DNA from 2 places in the Rhizobium pantanalense genome. Region 2 is predicted to be linked to the other one. Evidence: predicted binding sites of a transcription regulator. Region 2 holds the regulator's gene; the other holds the start of a gene.

What was found. The regulator LexA, encoded in region 2, represses DNA repair genes until DNA is damaged. The targets are predictions, from matches to a motif close to TGTTCNNNNTGTGTTCNG.
Region 1: PH558_RS04185 (ribonuclease T2 family protein) is a predicted target of LexA. The motif match lies at 3,810-3,827, and genes of this name have one in related genera.

The regions. Positions count from the first base shown of each region.
Region 1 covers NZ_JAQJCH010000001.1:871,823-879,759, forward strand. Annotated here, with positions in the region: gene PH558_RS04165 (thiamine pyrophosphate-binding protein) at 1-546, opposite strand, end outside; gene caiB (succinate--glutarate CoA-transferase) at 543-1,745, opposite strand; gene PH558_RS04175 (DMT family transporter) at 1,764-2,723, opposite strand; gene PH558_RS04180 (alpha/beta hydrolase) at 2,743-3,675, opposite strand; gene PH558_RS04185 (ribonuclease T2 family protein) at 3,841-4,587, shown strand; gene ettA (energy-dependent translational throttle protein EttA) at 4,713-6,362, shown strand; gene PH558_RS04195 (ArsR/SmtB family transcription factor) at 6,556-7,581, shown strand; gene metF (methylenetetrahydrofolate reductase [NAD(P)H]) at 7,583-7,937, shown strand, end outside.
Region 2 covers NZ_JAQJCH010000005.1:171,155-179,091, reverse strand. Annotated here, with positions in the region: gene kdsA (3-deoxy-8-phosphooctulonate synthase) at 1-124, opposite strand, end outside; gene PH558_RS14965 (VOC family protein) at 121-1,008, opposite strand; gene lexA (transcriptional repressor LexA) at 1,428-2,150, shown strand; gene PH558_RS14955 (ComEC/Rec2 family competence protein) at 2,131-4,599, opposite strand; gene gltA (citrate synthase) at 4,890-6,179, shown strand; gene lpxB (lipid-A-disaccharide synthase) at 6,209-7,387, opposite strand; gene PH558_RS14940 (LpxI family protein) at 7,384-7,937, opposite strand, start outside.

The DNA of each region.
Region 1 (7,937 bases), on a different contig from region 2:
ATGGGCAGCAACTGGGACGTAGGGCAGTGCTTGCGGCGCTTCGACTTCATCGCGCAGCATGTCTTCGGGGAGGGTCAGCACCACGGGACCGGGGCGACCAGATGTTGCCACAGCGAAGGCGCGGGTGACGAATTCCGGAATGCGGGCGGCATCGTCGATTTCGCCGACCCATTTGGCGAATTCGGTAAAGGCTCTCCGAAACTCCACTTCCTGAAAGGCTTCGCGTTCGCGGGCATCGCGCTGGACCTGACCGATGAACAGGATCATCGGGATCGAATCCTGCCGGGCTATATGAAGGCCGGCAGAAGCGTTTGTGGCGCCGGGGCCGCGGGTGACCATGCAAATGCCGGGTTCGCCGGTCAATCGACCCCAGGCATCCGCCATCATCGCCGCACCACCCTCCTGGCGGCAGACGAGCACTTTGATGTCGCTGTCATGCAGCGCATCGAGCACGGCGAGAAAGCTCTCCCCCGGCACGCAGGATATGCGCTGCACGCCATTGGCCTTCAACGCCTCGACGATGAGTTGCCCGCCCGTTCGCTTCATGTCCCCGCCTTTCCCTCCAGTTCGGCCAATTCAGCCAGAACTTCCTCCTGATGTTCGCCGAGGCGCGGGCTTGGCCGCGTATAGGTTAGCGGCGTTTCCGACAGCACGATTGGCGTGCGCACGCTCGGAATGACGGTGCCGGCGCTATCTTCGAGATCGATCCTCAGGCCCCTCGCCACAATCTGCGGATCGGCGAACATATCCTCGATCGTGTTGATGGCACCGGCCGGAACGGCGTTGGCCTCGCAAGCTTTCAGCAGCTCTGCCTTATTCCACTTCAGCGTCTCCGACGAGATGAAGGCGCGTACCTCGTTGCGGTTGGCGACGCGAGTCTTGTTGGTCGCATAGCGCTCGTCATCGGCATGGGTTTCCACCCCGAGAATGGCGCATAGGCGCCGGAACTGTCCATCATTGCCGACAGCAAGGATGAGATAGCCATCGGCGGTGGGCACGACTTCATAGGGTGAGATATTCGGATGAGAGTTGCCGAGCCGTACGGGCGGCTTGCCGGAGATCAGATAATTCATGTTCTGGTTGGCCAGTACGGCCGATTGCACATCGAGCAGCGCCATGTCGATGAGCTGTCCTGCTCCAGTCTTCAGAGCGTGGATCAGGGCGGCTTCGATCGCGGAAACGGCATAGATGCCGGTGAAGATATCGGCGATCGCAACGCCCGCTTTCATCGGCTGTCCGTCCGGTTCGCCTGTGATCGACATGAAGCCGGACATGCCCTGGACGATATAGTCATAGCCGGCGAGATTGGCATAGGGTCCGGTCTGGCCGAAGCCGGTGATCGAGCAATAGACGATGCGGGGATTGATCTTCTTCAGGCTTTCATAATCCAGCCCATACTTCATCAGGCCGCCGAGCTTGAAATTCTCGATCACCACGTCGGCTATCTTCACCAGGCGGCGCACCAGCTCTTGGCCTTCCTCGGTCTTGAGATCGGCGATTACCGAGCGCTTGCCGCGATTGGCGGCGTGATAATAGGCGGCAGAGAGATTTTCGCCGTCCTTGCCCTCGACGAAGGGTGGCCCCCATTGGCGGGTGTCGTCGCCGCCGTCGGGATTTTCCACCTTGATGACATCGGCGCCGAGATCGGCCAGCATCTGTCCGGCCCAGGGACCGGCCAGCACGCGGGCGAGTTCGATGACGCGAATACCGGACAGCGGAGGTTTCGTGGTCTTTTGTTCTGTCATGTCTGTCCGCTCTCCCGCTTAAGGCGTGAATGCCGTTTCAGATGTATCGGATACCGGTCTGGAAGCAAAGCGCCGCTCGCGCCAGAGAATGTAAAGCCCTGAGCCGATGATGATGAGGATGCCGAGCCACTTGATCGCATCCGGGAAATTGTCGAAGACGAGCCAGCCGAGGATCGTTGCCGAAACGATCTCGAAATACTGCAGCGGCGCAAGCGTCGAGGCTTGTACTGCGCGATAGGCATAGACCGTTAGGATGCCAGAGGCCGCCGCAGTTGCGCCGACGCCGAGCAAATAGAGCATTGCCGTGAGATCCGGAATAACCGGATAAAAGATTACAGATCCCGTCGCCTTGCCGATGCCAAGCAGGATCAGACTGAAGCCTATGCCCCATAGGCCCGTTTGGAACTGCAGAGGCCACGCATCTTCGCTATGTGAGACGACGCGCGTGATCATCACATAAACTGCAACGCAGAGTGCCGTGACAATGGGCAACAGGGCAACGAAACCGACTTCCTGAAAGCTCGGCTGGATGATTAGCATGGCACCAAGAAAGCCGACTGCGCAGGCCGTGTAACGACGCCAGCCAATGGTTTCCTTGAGGAATATACTGCTGAGGATGGTTAGCATCATCGGCTCGACGAAAAAGATGGCAATGGCATCGGCCACTTCCATGACCTGCAACGCGGTCACGAACGAGACCATGGACAGCGTCAAAAGGGCGGCGCGGATCGCGTGCACGCCGCTATGGCGCCACGACCATACGCCCCACTGCCCGCGCAACGCCATCATTGGCAGGGCAAAGAGCGACTGAAAGATGAAGCGTGCAGCGGTGACTTCAGCCGGCGGAATGGTGGTTGCCGCGAGTTTGGAGAAGATATCCATGACCGGCGAGAGGACGACGGATAGAAACATCATCGACAGGCCGAAGGTCAGCTCCGATTGCGGCAATCGGACCGAGGAGCCGCTGGAGGTGTTCATTGCAGGATTTCCTTGAGAATCAGGTACTTGCCGTTACGCTCTTGCACCATTTGGCGAAGTTGGAAATGGCTTCCTCGGCACCGATTTCGTTGATCGTCTCGTGCCGCATGTCGGGATAGATTTCGGTGGTGATACGAGAGAAGCCGGCTTTTTTCAAATGCTTTGCCAGCCAGGAGATCGCTCTCGCATTGTCGGTCGCCGGATCCTTGCCGCCGCCGACGAGATGGATCGGCATGTCGCGCCGGAGACGATTGAGGTGCGCCTTCCGTGGTGCGCGGAAAGTGAGTTCGAACAGGTCCAGCCAGAGTGAGACGGAGGCATCGAAGCCGCAAAGCGGATCGGCGATATATTTCTCCACCTGCTCGGGAATGCGCGAGAGCCAGTCGAAATCGGTGCGGCAGTTGGCGATCGATTTACCCCACGTGCTGAAGGTCAGTCTCGGCAGCGGTCCGCTCGGGACGTCCGATCCCTTGAACATGCGCTCCGTTTTCAGAATGAGTTGGGCGGCGCGGCCGGCAAGGCCCGGATTGAAATTGGAATTCCAGACGGTGACCGCATCGAACTTGCCCGGATGCGTGACGACGGTGTTCAGGCTGATCAATCCGCCCATGGAATGCCCGAACAGGATGATCGGCAGGCCGGGATGGGCACTTGCGGCTAGCTCGCGCACGGCGAGCACGTCGGCGATGACCAATCCCACTCCATCTCTTCGCGCAAAGCGGCCAATCGGCGCATCGTGAGCGATGGTCTCCCCGTGACCGCGATGATCGTGAGCGTAGACATGAAAACCTTGGCCTGCCATCGCATCGGCAAAGGCCTCATATCGGCGAGAATGCTCGGCAAGACCGTGCGATATCAGCAGGATGCCGCGAGCATCGGTTACCGCCGGCAAATGATGATAGGCAAGGGTTGCGCCCGTCGGACTTTTCAGGCGCTTCGTCTCGGCGAACATAGATCCGTTCCTCCCCAGTTGGACGAAAGGTTATCATCCGCCCGATTGCAATGGATAGGTGGTAAAGCTCACAGAAATAAATCTTTCCGCGCGCTGCGATTCAGGATTGCGCCCGCTCGCTCAAACTGCTTATTTGTTCCTATAATGTTCTAGTTGGAGGTACGAATGAAGCAGTGGCTTCGGGTATTTACGGTTGTGCTCGTTTCGGTCGGGGCGGCAGCTAGCGCTATGGCGCAGGAGCATAGCCGTGGACGGACGCGCTTTATCCTGGCGGCAAGCTGGGAGCCGGCATTTTGTCAGACGAACCAGAAGAAGGCGGAATGCCGCAACCAGTCGTCGGACAATCATGACGCGACGAATTTCTCCCTGCATGGTCTCTGGCCGATGCGGCAGGAATATTGCGATGTTTCCGAGGATCTGAAACAGGCGGATCGTGGCCGTGACTGGAAGGACCTGCCCGCGGTCCAGCTTTCGCAAGACGTGAAGGTGAAGCTCGATAAGGCAATGCCGGGCACCCAATCCGGCCTGGAACGGCATGAATGGATCAAGCACGGCACCTGCACGAAGCTGAGTGCGGACCAATATTTCTCCATCGCCGCTGGCTTGATTGCCGAACTCAATACGTCGGCCGTGCGCGATCTCTTCGCCCAGAATATCGGTAAGGAGCTGGATGCCGAGAGCATCAAGGCCGCTTTTGACCAGAGTTTTGGCGAGGGTGCCAACGCGCGCATCAAGATGAGCTGCCGCCGTGTCGGCGATGTCAGGATGATTTCGGAACTGACCATCGGCCTCTCGGAGGATGCAATCGATCCCCAACAGGGCAACGAGCCGCGGCTCGTCAAACTGATCCAAGGTGCCGGCAGCACCGCCTTCGGTTGCGATCGGGGTGTGGTGGACGCGGCCGGCTTCTGAGAAAATGCGGCTTTTCTGACGCGGATAATGCCCTCGGACGAGGTTTCGCCGTTGCCCGAGGGCGGGGTTTCCCCTACATAGCGGCACAAATCGCAACGCTATTCGTCCGTGGAGCAACCCAAGCTATGGCACGTCAGTTCATTTATCATATGGCCGGTCTGAATAAGTCCTATGGCGCCAAGAAAATTCTCGAGAATATCCATCTCTCCTTCTACCCCGACGCCAAGATCGGTATTCTCGGTCCGAACGGCGCAGGTAAATCGACCGTGCTGCGCATCATGGCCGGCCTCGACAAGGAATATACCGGCGAAGCCTGGCTGGCTGAAGGCGCCACCATCGGTTACCTGCCGCAGGAGCCGCAGCTCGATCCCAACAAGACGGTGTTCGAAAACGTCATGGAAGGCGTTGCCAAGAAAACCGAAATCCTCAATCGCTACAACGAATTGATGATGAACTATTCCGACGAGACGGCGGAAGAGGGCGCCAAGCTCCAGGATATCATCGACAGCCAGAACCTCTGGGATCTGGAAAGCCAGGTGGAAATGGCGATGGATGCATTGCGCTGCCCGCCGCGCGATGCCGAAGTCACCAGCCTTTCCGGTGGTGAGCGCCGCCGTATCGCGCTTTGCCGCCTGCTTCTCTCGCAGCCGGACCTGCTGCTGCTCGACGAACCAACCAACCATCTCGATGCCGAGACCATTGCCTGGCTGGAAAAGCACCTGCGCGACTATCCGGGTGCCGTGATGATGATCACCCACGACCGCTACTTCCTCGACAATGTTACCGGCTGGATTCTCGAACTCGACCGTGGCCGCGGCATTCCCTACGAAGGTAACTACTCGGCCTATCTGCAGGCCAAGGCCAAGCGCATGCTTCAGGAAGCCCGCGAAGAAGCTGGCCGCCAGAAGGCGATCAGCCGCGAACAGGAATGGATCGCCTCCAGCCCCAAGGCCCGTCAGGCCAAGTCCAAGGCGCGTATCAACGCTTACGAACAGCTGGTCGATGCTGCCGAAAATCAGCGTCCTGGCGATGCGCAGATCATCATTCCAGTCAGCGAGCGTCTCGGCCAGGTGGTGATCGAGATGGAGGGCATCACCAAGGGTTTCGAAGGTCGCACGCTGATCAACGATCTGTCGATCAAGCTGCCGCCCGGCGGCATCGTCGGCATTATCGGCCCGAACGGCGCCGGCAAGACGACCCTGTTCAAGATGATCACCGGGCAGGAAAAGCCGGATTCCGGCTCGATCCGCATCGGCGAGACCGTGCATCTCAGCTATGTCGACCAGAGCCGCGACGCGCTTGATGGCAACAAGACGGTATGGGAGGAAATCTCCGGTGGCGCCGAAATCATCAAGCTCGGCAAGTTCGACATGAACTCGCGCGCCTATTGCGGCGCCTTTAACTTCAAGGGCGGCGACCAGCAGCAGAAGGTCGGCAGTCTCTCCGGCGGTCAGCGCAATCGCGTGCACCTCGCCAAGATGCTGAAGTCCGGCGGCAACGTGCTTCTGCTCGACGAACCGACCAACGACCTCGATACGGAAACGCTGGGCGCGCTGGAAAGCGCACTCGAAAACTTCGCCGGTTGCGCCATCATCATCAGCCACGACCGCATGTTCCTCGACCGCCTGGCCACGCATATCCTGGCCTTTGAAGGCGAAGGTCATGTCGAATGGTTCGAAGGCAATTTCGAAGATTACGAACAGGACAAGGTCCGCCGCCTCGGCCCCGATGCTCTCAATCCGGGCAGCCAGGCGCACAAGCGCCTGACACGATAAAGTTTGCTGTCTTTCCGTCATGGAGAACCCCGGCAGGTCCGGGGTTTTTCTTTGCCTTAAGCAGGACGCATATATTCCCCCGCCGACAAAAACTAACAGATTTCCGACGCTCTACTGGTCTCTTCGGTGATTAGCTCTTGCGGAGTTCATTCAAATCACATAAAGATATCTTTATATCTTGATTGGGTGTGAAATGACGGATCTGGTTAAACTCGGTTTGGATGACGTAGTAGACGTGCTGAAGGCGGTCGGCGAGCCGACTAGGCTGCGCCTTCTGGCGCTACTGGCGGCCGGCGATCTCACAGTGACCGATCTTACCGAAATTCTCGGTCAGTCGCAGCCTCGCATTTCCCGGCATCTCAAGCTGCTCGGCGAAGCCGGGCTGATCGATCGATACCAGGAAGGTGCCTGGGCTTATTTCCGCCTGAAACAGGAAGGCAAGGCCGTCACGTTGGCGCGCAGCCTGCTGCGCCATACCGCCGAAAAGGATACGGTGCTGTTGCGTGACGGAGAGCGTCTCGCCTCCGTGAAGCGTATTCGCGCCGAGCGTGCCCAAGCCTATTTTAGCCGAAATGCCGCCGAGTGGGATGAGCTGCGGCGTCTCCATGTCGCGGATGAGGATGTCGACAAGGCGCTGATCGATCTCATTGGTCCGCAGCCGATCGACTCCTTCCTCGATCTCGGTACGGGCACGGGCAGGATGCTACAGCTTCTGGCTGGACACTATCGCCGCGCCGTCGGCATCGATGCCAGCCGTGACATGCTGGCGGTCGCCCGCGCCAATCTCGACCGGGCCAATATCACCGCTGCCTCGGTGCGGCATGGCGATATTTTCAACCTGCCGCTCGAGCAGCAGGATTTCGATCTCATTGCCATCCACCAGGTGCTGCACTTCCTTGATCAGCCTGAGGTTGCCATCAATGAAGCCGCGCGAATGCTGCGGCCCGGCGGCCGGCTTGTCATCATCGACCTCGCGCCGCACGGGCTGGAATATCTGCGTGACGAGCATGCGCATCTGCGCCTCGGCTTCTCGCATCAGACCATTTCGGATTGGCTGAAACTGGCGGGGCTGGATGTGGAGCGCGTGCAGGATCTTCATTCGGGGAGGGAAGGCGGCCAGGCGCTGACCGTCACCATCTGGCTGGCGCGCGACCCGCGGTTGCTGATCGCGTCCGACCAGGGCTACCAGTCATCCCCCATTCTTGCCGGGAGAGTTTGACATGTCTTCGAGATCAGAAAGCCGTAGCGACGGTATCCGCATCTCCTTCGAGTTCTTTCCGCCGAAGTCGGAGGAGGCCGAGCAGCAGCTGTGGAACACCGTTGAGGAGCTCAGCGATTGGGACACTGAGTTCGTTTCAGTCACGTATGGGGCAGGCGGTTCGACCAAAGCGCCGACGCTTTCCGCCGTGCGCAAGATGATCCATGAGACGCCGTTCACGACCGCATCGCATCTGACTTGCGTCGGTGCCACGCGTGAGGACACGCATCGGGTGATCGACGAGTTTCTGGCTGCCGGTGTTCGCCGTTTCGTTGCGCTGCGCGGCGATCCGCCGGGTGGTGTCGGCGCGGCCTATC
Region 2 (7,937 bases):
TCATGAAGGCATGATCGCGGCTTTCCATCTGGCAGGGACCGGCGATCAGCGACAGCTTCGCGGTATTGGAAAAGAGAACCTTGGAGGCACCCTCGCCGACGGTGACTTCGGAATTCGTGCTCATATTATCTCCTCGAAGGCGAATAGCGCGCCCTGACCGGGTGCCAACCTCGCCAATAGACGATTGTTCTTACGCGTATAGGTGACGCCGTTAGCAGTGAAATGCGACGATGTCACGGAAAGATCGCGCGTTTTGAAAAGGATTGCCCTCGCCCTGAGCCCCTGATCATTCGTGCAAACAGGTAGATCATAGAATGCCTCCATTCCTTCCGGCGTCAAAATCTCCAGATCGGCGTTGGCGGCCTTGATCGTCAGGCCAAAGGAATGCTCCATAATGCGCGGGCCACCGACAAGCTCCTCGAAGAAGCCGCGATAGGCCCCCGGCTTCGGCGTGCAAAGCGCTACCCGCGCGATACCAGTCACGCCGTTCTCGTGACGCTCGAGCACGCCGCGGTCAGCCGGCAGCGGATTGACGCGCTGACAGCAGAAAGCGAGAAAATCCGGCGCACGCAGATCTGCGGCGAAAGCAAGACGAAAGCCGGCCGTGGTTTCCGTTCCATCCGGCATCTTCATCGGACGCGAAAAATCCAGCATTCGACCCGCCGAAATAGCAGCTGCTTTGAAACGCTTATCATCCACCACCGCGTCATCCGTACCGAATACCACGGCCGAGAAGCCATCCTCCCCCACCCGGAAACGATAAGCCTGGTCGCGCGCGACGAAAACATTGCCATCCACGATGCTCTTCTCGCATTGCTCCGGAGATGCGACGCCCAGAGGTTCGAGATAGGTTTTATCGGCAAGGAAGACGCAGGCATTCTGCGTGCCAAAGGGGTGGCACGCATCCGGAGCCACCGTGAAACCGAGCTTGCCGAGGCGTTCGCGTGCCAGAGCGATGTTGACGGTCGGCAGCACGAGATGATCCAGCGGATGCGGAGACGAAATCATGGCTTCTCCTGTTTGCTTGCGGAAGCAGATTTGCGCCCATCGCCCGCGCAATTCAAGATGGAAGCATGGAACACCCGGAGCACACGACATGGATCGAAGGCAATCTCGCAAACGTGATTGCTGATTCTCTGCCATGGCCGGCTCATGCAGTCGCGCGGCACGTTCGTCCAAATGCTCGGCGCACGGGCTGAACGACAAAGTCGCGGAAGCGAGTAGAGCGGCATTTCCCTTATTTTTCTGTGGGTTAACGCAGATACAGCGCCCCGATGTTCCGAGCCGATCCATTCGCAAATGGTAATTATTTAACTGACCTCACAAGGCTTTACCGAAATTTAAGCACTTGCGGAACACATATGGAACATATAGTGTCCGTTCTGGATTTGTTTCACAGCTTTTCTTGATTCTGGGGTTCCAAGACGATGTTGACGCGCAAGCAGCAGGAACTGCTTCTGTTCATTCACGAACGCATGAAGGAATCCGGTGTTCCGCCATCTTTCGACGAGATGAAGGATGCATTGGATCTGGCATCGAAATCCGGTATTCATCGCCTGATCACGGCGCTGGAGGAGCGAGGCTTCATCCGCCGGCTGCCGAACCGGGCCAGAGCGCTCGAAGTCATCAAGCTTCCCGACGCCTATAATCCGAGCCTGCAGCAGCGCCGAGGCTTTTCACCGAGCGTCATCGAGGGCAGCCTCGGCAAGCCGCAGTCCGTTGCCCCGCCCGCTCCGTCGAAGGTGGCAAATGACGATCACAATAGCTCGGCGTCGGTGCCGGTGATGGGCCGCATCGCTGCTGGCGTTCCGATCTCGGCCATCCAGAACAATACGCACGACATCACCGTTCCCGCCGACATGCTCGGCTCGGGCGAACATTATGCGCTTGAAGTTCGAGGGGATTCGATGATCGACGCCGGAATTTTCGACGGCGATACGGTCATTATCCGCAATTCGACGACGGCCAATCCCGGCGATATCGTCGTTGCACTCGTCGACGATGAAGAAGCGACACTGAAGCGCTTCCGCCGCAAGGGTGCCTCCATCGCGCTCGAAGCCGCAAACCCGGCCTATGAAACCCGCATCTTTGGGCCGGACCGGGTCAAAGTTCAGGGCAAGCTCGTGGGCCTTATTCGTCGCTATCACTGACCGGTGAATTGTCGACGACGGGTGACGCTGGCGCAATTGGCGCGTCGAATGTGCCTGTGCGCCAATTATAAATTCGATGCCTGGTCCATGGACGTTGCGGGTTCTCGAATGCGGCTGAGATAATGGGCTTGTCTGCGGTAAGTATCATTTCGATGGAGCCGGTTTTACGCAATGTCGCACCCGTTATGAGCATTGCTCCGGAACGGCAGTAGTTCAACCGCAATCGGATTGGCGTTACGACGATATTCGCCATATCGCAGGCAGAGGGTAGATAGGCTGCGTTCTCGATGGTGACCAATATCGCGCCGTTTTCGAGGATGGCTGCGCACCATGCTCCTTTCTGGCAGGCGAAACTGCCCTGCATGGTGCGGTCCAGGGCCTCCTCCATTGCCGTGCGGACAGCCTTCTGTTCTTCACTGTTCAATCGCTTATGGCGATCTGCCTTGCCGATTTGTGGAAGTCGGTTGTCGGCAGGGAGCATGGTCGGAGGCTGATGTTCCGCCGCAACCAATGCCTTTTGCCATTGTTCGAAAATGAAGGCCTGCGGTCTCTCGCGATTGGTCGCGAGTATATCGTCCTGGCGCAAGGCGACCAGGACGCCATCTTCGGAGATCATCAGGTCGGGTTTCGGTATGCCGGATCCGAATGCCGCCAAGCCTATGGACAAGAGTGATAATAGCAGGCCCAGATGGCGAAGCCGGGTCCGCAATATGCTCATGATCAGGAAGCCGATAATGAATGTCGGCATCAGCCAGGCCGGCTGGCGGCCGAAGGTAATGTCGCCTCCCCAACCAGCTACGGTTCTCGCGATCACGATGACGAGCTCCAGTCCCTCTCCGGTGACTTTCCAGAAAGGTCCGTCGAGACCGAGCGGCATGAGCAGCATCGCCGCCATGCCGAATGGCATGACGACAAAGGAGACGATGGGCATAGCCGCGAGATTGGCGGCGAGTCCGTATGTCGCCAACCGGTGAAAATGCTCGATCGAGAAGATGGCTGTCGACGCGCCGCCGATGAACGAGGTCGACGTCACGCCTGCGAAGAAGCGCATGACGAACAATAGCGGACTTAATAGACGGACGCGCGGCAAAATGTTTTCGCGATGCCGCCGCCGCTTCCACAGCGAATATCCCGACACCAGCGCCAGCGTCGCCGCATAGGACATCTGGAAACTCGGGCCGAGCACTTGCGACGGCGACAGTACAAGAATGATAATGGCCGAAAGTGCGACGTTGCGCAGGCTGATCGATGGCCGATCGAAAAGCACGGCCACGAGCATGATCGCCATCATGATGAAGGCACGCTCGGCGGATACGCCGAAGCCGGAGATGAGATAATAGGCCGTTACAGTGAGAAGCGCGCCGAGAGCTGCGAACTTCTTGGTCGGCCAAGCCTGCGCGACACCGGGAAACAGGCTGAACAAGTAGCGTAGGCCGATGTAGAAAATGCCGGCCGACAACGCCATGTTCAGGCCGGAAATTGCAATGATGTGGGTCAGGCCAGCAATTCTTAGGGCCTCGGTCGTATCCTTCGAGATCGCACGTCTCTCATCGGTGACAAGTGCTGCTGCAAAGGCGCCGCTATCTCCAGGCAGAGTTTGCCTGATCCTGTCACCTATGCTGTTGCGCAGGCCCGCGAGCCAGATATCAGCGGCGTCCAATAACGAGCCAGCAGAATTATCACTGGATGGAGATAATAATTCCGGCGTTCCGTAGGCAAAGCCGTTCGCGCCGATGCCGTTGAAATATGAGCTGAAGGCAAAATCGTTAAGGCCGGTCAATGCCGGTCCCGCCGGAGGCGTCAGGCGCGCCCTGCCCTGGATCCGATCACCCAAATCGAACGGCTCCGCCTGCTTGCGCACGAAAATCGTAGCCCGTTGCGGCACGCGGCGAATAGAAGGCTTTTCCGTTGCCTCGACGCGGACGACATAGCGCCAGCGTCCGTTGTCGTAGGATTCCCGCCGTTCGATCTGCCCAGTCACGGTCGTCGTCACGGCCGAGTCGAGCATCACGGTGGAAACCCGCCAGCTTTCCCATTGCGCCAGCGCCATGCCCAGGCAGATGAGCATACTGGCGAAAAGAGTATGGTGAAGCAGCTTGCCCGCATCGCGCTTTAGAAAAAAGCCCAAGGCGAACAGAACGAGACCTGCGAAAACCGCCTGCGGGGGCGGATCGGATTGCGCCTCGAACCAGGTAATCGCACCCAACCCCATGTAGATGGGTGCGAAAAGAACAGCGCGGCCATGAGCCGCCTCCTCCGCAATCAAGCCGAGGACAGCGGTGCCAAGATGCTTCGCAACACGCAGGAAACGCGCCGTCAGCGGCGCCTGATCCTGTGTTCGTTCCCATTGTCGCGCTTTGGCGCTAGGGGTAATCGTGGTGGAAAAGGCGCGACCTTGCGGGGACGCGATAACGTCCCTGCTTTCTTCCTGCTGGTCGGATGCCTCCAAATTAGGCACTCGTTGACTGTCCCCGCGCCAAACTACAGCTTCTGCGCGATTTGTGCCGTCACCACACAGTGAATTCAACTGAAATCGGCGGAACAAAGCTCAATTGGGCCGGTTTCCCGGCCTAGCATAGGAAAGGACGCTTCTGCAGTGCCCAAAAGTTGATACTGCATTGCACAATTCAGCGTTAGGATAACTTGGCATTAGGCTCTGGATCATATAGCTAGTCGGTAGTCGCTTAACCTTTTGGCGCTTTTTATGGCGTCAATCCCGCCAAATCTTGGAGGATCAGCATGACGGAACAAAGCGCGAAACTAACTTGGGGCGAAAAGACGGTGGACCTGCCGGTCAAGACCGGAACCATCGGCCCGAGTGTTATTGATATTGGTGCCCTTTATAAGAACACCTCCACTTTCACTTACGATCCTGGTTTCACCTCCACCGCGTCGTGCGAGTCGAGCATTACCTATATCGACGGCGACGAAGGCGTTCTGCTGCACCGTGGCTATCCGATCGATCAGCTGGCCGAACATGGCGATTTCCTGGAAGTCTGCTACCTGCTTCTATACGGCGAACTGCCGACGGCAGCCCAGAAGAAGGACTTCGACTATCGCGTGACCCACCACACGATGGTGCACGAGCAGATGTCGCGCTTCTTCACCGGCTTCCGCCGTGACGCCCATCCGATGGCCGTCATGTGCGGCTGTGTCGGCGCGCTCTCCGCCTTCTATCACGACTCGACCGACATCACCGATCCGCACCAGCGCATGGTCGCAAGCCTGCGAATGATCGCCAAGATGCCGACGCTGGCCGCCATGGCCTACAAGTACCATATCGGCCAACCCTTCGTTTATCCGAAGAACGACCTCGACTATGCGTCGAACTTCCTGCGCATGTGCTTTGCCGTTCCGTGCGAAGAATATGTCGTCAATCCGGTGCTTGCCCGTGCCATGGACCGCATCTTCATCCTGCACGCCGATCACGAGCAGAACGCTTCGACCTCGACGGTTCGCCTGGCTGGCTCTTCCGGCGCCAATCCGTTTGCCTGTATCGCAGCAGGCATCGCCTGCCTCTGGGGCCCGGCTCACGGCGGCGCCAACGAGGCGGCGCTGAACATGCTGAACGAAATCGGCACGGTCGACCGCATTCCGGAATTCATCGCCCGCGCCAAGGACAAGAACGATCCGTTCCGCCTGATGGGCTTCGGCCACCGCGTTTACAAGAACTACGACCCCCGCGCCAAGATCATGCAGAAGACGGCGCACGAAGTTCTCGGCGAGCTCGGCATCAAGGACGATCCGCTGCTCGACATCGCGATCGAACTGGAGCGCATTGCTCTCACGGACGAATATTTCATCGAGAAGAAGCTGTATCCGAACGTCGACTTCTATTCCGGCATCACGCTGAAGGCTCTCGGCTTCCCCACGACCATGTTCACCGTTCTGTTCGCTCTTGCCCGCACCGTCGGCTGGATCGCTCAGTGGAACGAAATGATCGAGGATCCGCATCAGCGCATCGGCCGTCCGCGTCAGCTCTACACCGGCGCTCCGCTGCGCGAATATGTGCCTGTTTCCAAGCGCTAAGCTTCGGTATTGAAACAAAAAAAAACCGGTCAGAGATGACCGGTTTTTTTATGGGCTAGAACGTCCAGAACAATCTGCGCCGCCTTATCACCGGGGGGCTCCTTGGTCTGCATTCGCTCCCAGACCAGATCGTAACCCGCCAACATCGCCGCACGCTCCGGCGTCTCGCTCGCCAGCCGCTCCATATAGCGGGCCAACATTCCCGGCCGCAGAACATCATTGATGAGCTCCGGCAGTACAGCATAGTCGGCGATGAGGTTCGGCAAGGCGGCCGTCCAGATCTTGATCCGCGACAGCACGAATTTCGCCAGCCACTCGGTCTTATAGGTCGAAACCACCGGAACCCCGGCTAGGCCCAATTCCAGGATCACGGTTCCGGAGGCTGCCATGGCAGCATCGGCCTCGGCAAAGGCGCTCCACTTGGCACCCTGCCCGACAAATATATCCGGCTTGACCTGCCATTTTTCCGTCAGCGAGCGAACCAGCGCCTCCTGTTTCGGCACTGTCGGCAGTACAAAACGAAGATTACTATTTCTCCGGCTAAGTTCTTCGATAGCCTGCTCAAAAACCGGGAGCAGCTGCCGAATCTCCGATGCACGAGATCCGGGCAGAAGCAAGATCCTCTTTTGCGCATCGGGGACTGCCAAACCGCGCAAGGCGCGCTGACGGCGAGTTTCCAGCAGATTAGCATCGACCGTCAGGCGGTGGCCGACATAGGTGGTTGCCGGGCCGCCCAGGCGCTCCATAGCAGCAGGCTCAAACGGCAATACGGCCAACACATGGTCGACATAGGCGAGCATCTTCTGCGCGCGATATTCCTTCCATGCCCAGACACTGGGGCAGACGTAATCAATGATTGGCAGATCGGGCAGCACCTTGCGTACCCGCTTGGCAACGCGATGCGTAAAATCGGGGCTATCGATGATCACAAGCACATCCGGCTTTGCAGCAATGATCGCATCTGCCGTCTGCCGGATGCGGGCCAGTAGCTTTGGCAGGCGCTTGATGACCTGAATGAAGCCCATGATCGAGAGCTCGGAGTAATCGAAGAGCGAGCGCAGACCTTGTGCCTCCAACGCCTCGCCGCCGACACCTATCAGCTCGACCGGACCATTATGGCGCTTCAAGGCTGCGACCAGATCGCCACCCAGCAGATCGCCGGAGACTTCTCCGGCAACGACGGCAAGCTTCAAAGGCGCGCTGCTCACATGAAGCCCTCCGCGCTGAGCCCACGATCAATGCCGCAGACAAAAATGCCGGCCTCGTCGGCAGCAGCAATGACAGCCTGACGGTCGAGGATCAAAGCCCTGCCAGCTTCGACGGCGACACCAGCCAGCCCCGCCTTCTTGGCGTTTGACACCGTAGACACGCCGATCGATGGTAGATCTGCGCGTATATCCTGCTGCGGCTTGCACAGCTTGACCAGCACACCGCGCCGACGGGTGGAAATGCGCCCAGCCGCGCGCAGTTCGGCAACCCGCTCGATCATCTTGTCCGTGCCTTCAGCGCCTTCAAGCGCAACGACACGGCCGCCGACGCTGACCGCACCCTGCCCCACATCCAGAAATCCCAGCGCATGGGCCGCCTTCGCACCCTGTGCAATATCGCGCAGATCCTCTTCCGCTGGCGAGAATTTTCCAAGCGGCCCGGTCGTCGCCAAAAGGTCGGGCGCGATTTCATGCGCGCCAACGACGCGAACACCGCCGGCTTCGATCAGGCGAATGACCATCTGCAGGACGGCATTATCGCCGCCCGAAA